4 regions of the Streptomyces sp. LN549 genome follow, and region 2 is predicted to be linked to each of the others. Evidence: riboswitches for the same ligand, from Rfam matches in the RefSeq annotation. Region 2 holds a riboswitch; each other region holds the start of a gene.
The links. A riboswitch is a leader RNA that binds a small molecule or an ion and turns the genes downstream of it on or off. The one in region 2 is predicted to bind S-adenosylmethionine.

Region 1 (2,192 bases), 7.7 Mb from region 2:
ATGCAGCTCGCGGTACCCGACGACCAGCCAGGCGGGGAACCCGCCCGGAAGTTCCACGGGGACGACAGGCCCGTGATCGCGCCGCATGGCGCGGTAGACGGCCTGGGGTTCGGTCTGGAACCCGGGCCCGCCGAGCGGCACGGCACCGGCGTGAGCCGGACAGCCGGGAGGTGCAGGAGGGGTGGACGGCGCGGGCTCGGTGGAAGAAGGGCGCGTCATGAGTCCTGACTCCTGTGGCGACAGCTGCAAGCGTCATGATCATGCGATCAACGCAGCTTCACTATAAGGATTTTATGTGACGTCGGAACCGTCAACAGCGATCAATTCCAAACCCGGAACTGAACAACAGGGCGACATCTCGGCACAATTGATAAGCATCACGATGTACCGCACCGGGCAGAGCCGCCCTCGCACAGATCCCCGCCCTGGAGCGCGACGTTGACCAGCCCGACCCCCCTCCCACCCCCGGGTCCGGCGCCTTCACCATCGCCGTACACGAGCTTCAACGCATGCCAGCGCGCCAGCCAGTACACCCGCCCACGGTGATCGGCGAGGGTCTCCCGCAGCGCGCCGGGCGCATGCGTCCAGACCGCGGGGAGGTCACCCGCATAGTCGAAGGCGGGGCGCAGTTCGACCCATCCGTCGTCGCGGACGTCACCGGAGGTGAGCAGGATCTCGACGGCCTGTCCAGGTTCCTGCCGGCACTTCTTGGCATGGATCCAGTGCACGCGGTGGCCCGCGGCATAGCGGACGCAGTCCTCGCTCCGCACGGAGTCGTTCTGGGTGAGATGACGCAGCATGGTGAGGTTCGCCTTCCGGGGTGAGGACCCCGAGTGCCCTGCACCGCGGTCCGCTGTTCCCCGTACCCTGCGCACGGGGCAGGTCGTCACCCGGAGCACCCGCAGCGGAGCGGGGTGCCGTCCAGCAAGCCGGGGCTGTGCACTGGAACTCATGACCCGTCCGAAACCCTATCCCACGCACACGGCCCGGCCCGACGGGTGGTCAGGAGTGCGCAGCGCCCGGCCACGGGCACCGCCCACCCCCGAACCGCCCGCCGGACGGGGGCCACTCAGCCGGTGACGAGACCCGGGTCGCTCGAACCGGCCCGGCCCGTCTCGACGTGTCCGGCGAAGCGCCGCAGGAAGGTGGCGTCCGCGTCGGAGACGACGGTGACGTCGTACCAGTTCTTGCTTCCTCGCAGGTCAAGCGCGTACTTCACGGTCGCACCCGCTCGGACCGCGAAGGTCTGCACCCCTCCCCCGTACCCGACGGCGCTGCGAACGGTCAGGCGCACGGTCGCGGAACCGCCGTTGACGAAGGTCAGTTCAAGCCCGCCGGAGGAGGCATCATGACGAGCCGTCACCTCGGGCCCCGCCACCTTCCCGTCCGCCCGGAAGGTGCGCAGGAATCCGTTGGGGCCGTGGACGGTGAGGTCGGTCACTCCCTTGGAGTAGGCGGTGTTCCAGCTGTCCGAGAGCGACTTTCCGGCCTCGGTGGTGTAGGTCCAGGGCCCGTCGGTTCGGTTCGCGGAAGTCACGAGGAACTGCGCCCCGGCGGCGGGACCACCACCGAAGGTGAGGCGGTACTTGCCGGTGGACACATCGGCGGCGCCGTCGACGTAGGGCGCGTAACGCAGCGGCCGGGTGGGCCGCGCCCCCTTCTCCTGCTTCGGCACGCTGCCGGTGGCGGGCGGCGCGGGAACGTAGTCGGGGTGCCGGAGGCGGTCCGGGGGCTGGTAGGCGTCGGTCGACGGCAGCGAGACGTCCGATGCGTCCGCACGACGGAAGTCGAAGGCGGAGGTGAGATCACCGCAGACGGCGCGCCGCCAGGGCGAGATGTTGGGCTCGTGCACCCCGAAGCGCTGCTCCATGAACCGGATGACGGAGGTGTGGTCGAAGACCTCGGAGCACGCGAACCCGCCGGTGCTCCACGGGGACACGACGAGCATGGGCACACGCTGCCCGAGCCCGTACGGCCCTGCGGCGTACCGGATGTCACCGGGGAAGTAGTCGGCCGAGGTGTCGACGGTGGACAGCCCCTGCGCGGGCCCCGACGGCACGAAGGGCGGCACGACGTGATCGAAGAAGCCGTCGTTCTCGTCGTAGGTGATGAAGAGGGCGGTCCGGCCCCAGACCTCGGGATCGGCGGTCAGCGCGTCCAGGACCTGCGAGATGTACCAGGCACCGTAATTG
Region 2 (2,192 bases):
GGTACGAGGACGGGTCCGCGGTCACCGACGTGTTCCGCATCAGCATCACGGCGGGTGCCGTACAGGAGTCGCAAGGGCACGTCCCGGGTACGCAGGAGAGCCTGATGGTCCTGACCGGCACCGCCGTTGTCGGCCCGCCGGACGGCATCAGCACGGCCGGCCCCGGCGCCTGCGCGCACTGGCGGGCCGACGTGCCCCACGTCTACAGCGCGCCCGACGGGGATGTGCAGGGCATCCTCTTCGTCCGCTATCCCTCGGCGGGGGAGCCTGCCGGTGGAGCCGGTCGGACAACCGCGCGCGACGACGGCTGAGCGCCGGGGCTCACGCCGCGTCGGACGCCACGTCGTTCGCGGACGGGAAGGCGGGGTGGTCGCCGAGGCGGCGGACGAAGTCCTGGAGCAGGGGGTACGGGCGCAGGAAGTTGGCGCCGGGCTGGACGAGCGCCACCCACAGGTCCACATCGGCGGCCGTCAGCTCCGTACCCAGCGCATAGGGATGCAAGGAGAGCCGGCGCTCCATCAGGTCGAGCGCCGCCGAGCGCTCCGAGGGCGTTGCGGACGGAGTGACCTTCCGGTCGAGCAGCTCACGCAGGGCTTCGATGTCCGCGGCGAGCTCCGGCGGGTGCAGTGCGGAGGGGCAGGCCTCGTTGTGCCCGGACAGCAGACCCGCCAGGTCGCGGAGAATGTCGGGCGTGTGGTTGCTGACGATGCGGCCACTCCAGCGGTCGCACAGGGCGGGAGCCGTCAGCGGTCCGTCGTAGTGGTGCACCGTTGCCTCGTACGCACTGCGCAGCGAGGCGAAGGCCTCGGGTGTCCCGGACGGGTGGGTCAGGAGCGTGGTGGCGACCGAGTCCTGCAGACCGAGGAGGCCGAGAGTGATGGAGATGCGCTGCGAGCGCGGACAACTCGCCGACAGGAACAGCTCGTAGCGGTGCGGCGCCGGATAGAAGCCGCCGGCGAGACCGACGCCGATCCGGCTGTCGAAGCGGGGGGACGGAACACCCGAAGGAGAGCGGAGGCCTGCGGCGCGTGAAGCGGAGGCGGAGGAAACGGGGCCGCACTGCGGCGAGTTGTCTGTACTGGAACCGCGCGATGCTGTCTCGGGCATGACTCTCCCTATGGGGATCCCTGGGGGAACGACGAAGCCACCGCCGCCATGGTGGCACCGGCGGCCGGATACGGAGCGACTGCGCTTGCGTACCGGTCCGGACCGAGGGGACCCGTCCGGCCCGGTGCGAGCGCACCGGGACGAGGAGTCCGGCCGATCGGACGGGGACGGGTCCGATGCGGACTAGTAAGCGCTGGAGACGCGCAGGAGATCGATGTGCAGGCGCCTCGTCAAGCCGTTCCTGGGCAATTCCCACCGGTCCTGCCATTGGGGCTCGCGAGACGCGAGACCGCGCTTGTCCTGTTGCTCCAACAGGACCCGGTCGTCACCCGGGGCACCCCATCGCGGTGGAAGGGTTGCCTGTCAGCGGGCCGGGGCCGATGACCGCACAGGCGGGAGATCCCGCACGGGCAGCGCTGACAATCGTGACCGTCCACGTCAGTTTCGGTGCGTCCGGTGGCGCCGTCAAGAAGGCGGGACGAGCCGTCTCGCCTGGTGGTCACCGGCGTTGGCAGCCATTTCGCTGCGGCCCGCACCTCCGGCGCAGACCGGAACGGTCACGAGTGCCGGCGGATCTGCCCTGGCTTGCCGGCCGGCGACCCTCGCACGCAGCGGGGCGCCCCAGGTGACGACCGGACCGGACGACGCCCCGACCGGCGAACGGGTGAGCCCGCCGGCCCGGACGCGGGACGCCCGGGACCCGGAGATCCCGCCGGCCCGTGCGCGGCTCAGCCCGCGCCCAGGAGGTTGACCATACGGATGTAGCGGACCCAGTCCCAGTGGGGTCCCGGGTCCGTGTGGTCCGTACCCGGGACCTGTACGTGGCCGAGGATGTGCGCGCGGTCCTTGGGGATGCCGTAGCGGTCGCACACCGAGGCGGTCAGCAGCGCCGACTTCTCGTACATGGCGTTGGTGAAGTAGGAGGGCTGGTCCACATAGCCCTCGTGCTCGATGCCGATGCTACGGGTGTTGTAGTCCCAGTTCCCCGCGTGCCAGGCGATGTTCTTCTCCCGCACACACTGGTCGATGTACCCGTCGGCGGAGCGCACCACATAGTGCGCGGACACCTGCTTCGCCGGATTCTG
Region 3 (2,192 bases), 8.5 Mb from region 2:
GGCCGGCGTCGGACTCTTCCTGGCGGCCTCCCTGCTGGACGCCGCGCGCCGCAGGAAGGCCAAAGTGCCCTCCCGTCCGGTCGCGGAGATCGTGCTGCGTGCGATCGTCATCGCCGCCATCGCCTTCGTCACCGCGTACATCCTCAACCGGTACCAGGGCCTCCCGCTGGCCCTCCTGATCTTCCTGATCGTCCTGGTGGTACTGGACTTCGTGCTGCGCCGCACCACCTACGGACGCAAGGTCTTCGCGGTCGGCGGCAACTCGGAGGGTGCCCGACGGGCAGGCATCAGCGTGCCGTTCGTCCGGATGTCCGTCTTCTCGATCTCCGGCACCATGGCGGCCGTCGGGGGCCTCTTCCTCGCCGGGCAGATCCAGTCCGCGAGCCAGACCTCGGGCGGTGGCAACCTCCTGATGAACGTCATCGCCGCGGCCGTCATCGGCGGCACGAGCCTGTTCGGCGGGCGCGGTTCGGTCTGGTCGGCCCTGCTCGGCGCCCTGGTGATCGGATCCATCCAGTCCGGGATGAACATCATGGGTGTGAGCAACGCGGTCCAGTTCATGATCACGGGATCGGTCCTGCTGGCGGCCGTGGTCGTCGACTCGCTGTCCCGCAGGAGCCAGAAGGCCGCAGGGCGCGCGTGACCCGTACGCGGCCGGGCCCTGTCGGCAGCTCCACGGACGCGCGGCATCCTCTCCGGTCGGCCCTTGGCGTAGTCGTGCGTCAACTCGCCTGGTTCTAGAAGTGGTTGGTCGGTTGCCCGGTCTGTACGTGGCACTCCGTGAGCGCCAGCCGGCCCCAGGACGCCTGCCGGAGGGAACAGATGGCGCGGCCGCGTTGTTGTGGGGCGTGGCAGTACAAGCGTGACCGATGTGAGCAGGACCATGATCTATGGGGCATTGCGCGGTGCTGTCGGCGCGCGTAGCGTTCCGGGCAGGTCATGAGTGTCAGCGTCAAGCCCTGGCTTGCTGACCGGCAACCCTCCCGCGCGGCGGGGTGCTCCAGGTGACGACCAGGCGGGGCCCGTCCGGGTTCCGCAAGCGCGAGGCCTTCGGGCCCGCCGAGCCGGAAGAGCGGAGGCGAGGGTCATGTCACCGGTGTCCTGCCCGCTCGTCAGGGTGCTCGCCCCCCGGCGCCGCGTCCACCTCTACTCCCGGCCCCACATCGACCTCCAGCGCGTGGCCGGCGCGCTCTGTTGTTCCTGACCCGTACCCGCGACGCCGAACCTCCAGACGAGGCCCGGCGATCACCCACGGTCGATCAGGAAGGCACCCTTTCGTGTCCGCATCGTCTTTGCCGCACCCTGCCCTGCCCGCTTCGCTCCTCCACCTCGCCGTCGCCCTCAACGGCGCGGGCTGGCACCCTGCCGCCTGGCGCGAGCCGGAGGCCCGGCCCGGGGAACTGCTCACTGCCGCGTACTGGACCGACATCGTCACCGAGGCCGAACGCGGCCTGATCGACTTCGTGACGATCGAGGACGCGCTCGGGCTCCAGTCCTCGCAGTTCACCGAGCCCGACGGCCGCACCGACCAGGAGCGCGGGCGCCTCGACGCGGTGCTCATCGCCGCCCGCGTGGCTCCCTTGACCCGGCACATCGGGCTCGTCCCCACCGTGGTCGCCACGCACACGGAGCCGTTCCACATCTCCAAGGCGATCGCCACCCTCGACTACGTGAGCACCGGCCGGGCCGGTCTGCGCATCCAGGTGTCGGCCCGGAGCTACGAAGCCGCCCACTTCGGCCGTCGTACGTTCCCGCACTTCCGTATCGAGGACCTGGACACTCCGTCCGTCCGCGCGCTGACCGCCGAGCTGTTCGAGGAAGCCGGCGACTACGTCGAGGCGGTACGCCGCCTGTGGGACAGCTGGGAGGACGGGGCGGAGATCCGGGACGAGGCCACAGGCCGTTTCATCGACCGCGACAAGCTGCACTACATCGACTTCGAAGGCCGGAACTTCAGCGTCAAGGGCCCCTCCATCACACCCCGGCCCCCGCAGGGGCAGCCGGTCGTCAGCGCCCTGGCCCACCGACGCGTGCCCTTCCAACTGGTGGCCCGTTCAACGGACATCGGGTACATCACCCCGCACGACACCGGCCAGGCCGGAGAGATCGTCGACGAGATCCGCACCGAACAGGCTGCGGCGGGCAGGGCGGAGGAACCCCTCCACCTCTTCGGGGACCTCGTGGTCTTCCTC
Region 4 (2,192 bases), 2.1 Mb from region 2:
GGCCAAGGGCGAGACAGTCACGGAGGTCTCCGGCCTGGTCCGTGCGATGTACGAGCACGCCACGACCATCCACGTGCCGGGCCGTACGGTCGACATCGTGGGCACCGGCGGCGACATGGCCAAGACGGTCAACATCTCCACCATGTCGGCGATCGTCGTGGCGGGGACCGGCGCCAAGGTCGTCAAGCACGGCAACCGCGCCTCGTCGTCGGCCAGCGGTTCCTCCGACGTCCTGGGGAAGCTCGGCGTCAATCTGGAGCTGCCCCCGCAGCGGGTCGTGGAGGTGGCGGAGGAAGCGGGCATCACCTTCTGCTTCGCCGTCAAGTTCCACCCCGCCCTGAGGTACGCGGCGAAGGCCCGCTCGGAGCTCGGCGCGCCGACCACCTTCAACATCCTCGGCCCGCTCACCAACCCGGCCAAGGTGCGCTCTCAGGCCATCGGCGTCGCCGACCTGCGTATGGCGCCCATCGTCGCGGGCGTCCTCGCCGAGCGCGGCAACTCCGCCCTGGTCTTCCGCGGCGACGACGGCCTGGACGAGCTGACCACCACCGCGACCTCCCGCGTCTGGATCGCCAGGAACGGTGTCGTGCGCGAAGAGGGCTTCGACCCGCGCGACGTCGGCATCGACCTGGTGCCGGTGGAGGCGCTGCGGGGTGCCGACGCCTCGTACAACGCCGACGTGGCCCGCCGGCTGCTCGCCGGGGAGACAGGCCCCGTCCGGGACGCCGTCCTGCTCAACTCGGCGGCGGCGCTCGTCGCGCTGGACCCGGGGGAGGGCACGCTCACCGAGCAGCTCACCGCGGGGATGGCGAAGGCCGCCGAGTCCATCGACTCGGGTGCGGCAGGCCGGGCGCTGGAGAGATGGGTCGTGGCCAGCAACGCCTGACAGGACGGCGTACGGAATGTGAGGCAGGGCGCAGTCCAGATCATGGACTGCGCCTTGCGCGTTTCCGCGCGTATGGCAAGATGCTGCGCAGGTCATGAGTGACAGCGACTACGGCCCCGGCCCGCTGTCCGGCAACCCTCCGTCCGTGGCGGGGTGCCCCGGGTGAAGACCAGGCCGCAGGCAGCGAGGTCTGCGGCAAGCGCGGACCCCTCGACATCGTCAGATGTCCACCCGTGGGGTCCTGGTCCTCAGGGAGCCTCTTGTGAGCAAGCGAATGCGATAGGGCTTTCCGGCCCTCCTCCGCACACCCTTCTTTCTTCCCTCCGTGCTGCCGCGTATCCGCAGGCACGCGGAATTCGCCTGCCTGTTACGGGAGTTCGTCATGTCTGTCTTCACCGCCGCCACCGACCAGTCGATTTGTGCGCCGCTGCCGGTTCTGGGCAAGGATGTGACGGTTCCGCTGGTCACCGGCGGGGAGGTCACCTACGCCGCACTGGACTACGCCGCCAGTGCCCCGGCCCTGCAGCGGGTGTGGGACGACGTGGCCGCGTACGCGCCGTACTACGGCAGCGTCCACCGTGGTGCCGGCTACCTCTCGCAGCTCTCCACGGACCTCTTCGAGAGCAGCCGCGAGACGGTCGCGGAGTTCCTCGGCTGCCGCGCCGACGACCAGGTGATCTTCACCCGGTCCACCACCGACTCGCTCAACCTGCTCGCCGCTGTCCTGCCCGCCGACTGCCAGGTGTTCGTCTTCGAGACCGAGCACCACGCCTCGCTGCTGCCCTGGCGCGATGCCCGCGTGACGTACCTGAACGCCCCGCGCACCCCGGGCGAGGCCGTCGCGACGCTGGAGCGGGCCCTCGCCGACCGCGACCCCTACGGCCCCGCGCTGGTCTGCGTCACCGGCGCCTCCAACGTCACCGGCGAGCTGTGGCCGGTCAAGGAGCTCGCCGCCGCCGCGCACGCCCACGGTGCCCGGATCGTGCTGGACGCCGCCCAGCTCGCCCCGCACCACCCCGTCGACATCGCCGAGCTGGACGTCGACTGGGTCGCCTTCTCCGGGCACAAGCTGTACGCACCGTTCGGCTCCGGGGTCCTCGCCGGCCGCTCCGACTGGCTGCGCGACGCCGAGCCCTACCTGGCCGGCGGCGGCGCCTCCCGCCAGGTCGCCCGGCGCGCCGACGGCGGTGTGGACGTCGAATGGCACACCACCGCCGCCCGCCACGAGGCCGGCTCGCCCAACGTCATCGGCGTCTACTCCATCGCCTCCGCCTGCAAGGCGCTCACCGAGGCCGGCTTCGACAGC

Region 1: it holds a riboswitch for S-adenosylmethionine, as region 2 does, so the genes downstream of both, SH922_RS35445 (hypothetical protein) here and SH922_RS01305 (putative leader peptide) in region 2, are expected to answer to the same signal.
Region 3: it holds a riboswitch for S-adenosylmethionine, as region 2 does, so the genes downstream of both, SH922_RS38635 (putative leader peptide) here and SH922_RS01305 (putative leader peptide) in region 2, are expected to answer to the same signal.
Region 4: it holds a riboswitch for S-adenosylmethionine, as region 2 does, so the genes downstream of both, SH922_RS10410 (aminotransferase class V-fold PLP-dependent enzyme) here and SH922_RS01305 (putative leader peptide) in region 2, are expected to answer to the same signal.

What each region holds. Positions count from the first base shown of each region.
Region 1 covers NZ_JAZHRI010000002.1:7,963,386-7,965,577, reverse strand. The annotation lists gene SH922_RS35450 (cytochrome P450) at 1-219, opposite strand, end outside; gene SH922_RS35445 (hypothetical protein) at 378-800, opposite strand; SAM riboswitch class IV at 848-957, opposite strand; gene SH922_RS35440 (phosphocholine-specific phospholipase C) at 1,070-2,192, opposite strand, start outside.
Region 2 covers NZ_JAZHRI010000002.1:270,903-273,094, reverse strand. The annotation lists gene SH922_RS01315 (helix-turn-helix domain-containing protein) at 1-311, shown strand, start outside; gene SH922_RS01310 (cell envelope biogenesis protein OmpA) at 322-1,107, opposite strand; gene SH922_RS01305 (putative leader peptide) at 1,291-1,341, opposite strand; SAM riboswitch class IV at 1,394-1,538, opposite strand; SAM riboswitch class IV at 1,663-1,776, shown strand; gene SH922_RS01300 (N-acetylmuramoyl-L-alanine amidase) at 1,836-2,192, opposite strand, start outside.
Region 3 covers NZ_JAZHRI010000002.1:8,731,819-8,734,010, forward strand. The annotation lists gene SH922_RS38630 (sugar ABC transporter permease) at 1-643, shown strand, start outside; SAM riboswitch class IV at 936-1,048, shown strand; gene SH922_RS38635 (putative leader peptide) at 1,088-1,204, shown strand; gene SH922_RS38640 (LLM class flavin-dependent oxidoreductase) at 1,278-2,192, shown strand, end outside.
Region 4 covers NZ_JAZHRI010000002.1:2,356,971-2,359,162, reverse strand. The annotation lists gene trpD (anthranilate phosphoribosyltransferase) at 1-886, shown strand, start outside; SAM riboswitch class IV at 977-1,094, shown strand; gene SH922_RS10410 (aminotransferase class V-fold PLP-dependent enzyme) at 1,269-2,192, shown strand, end outside.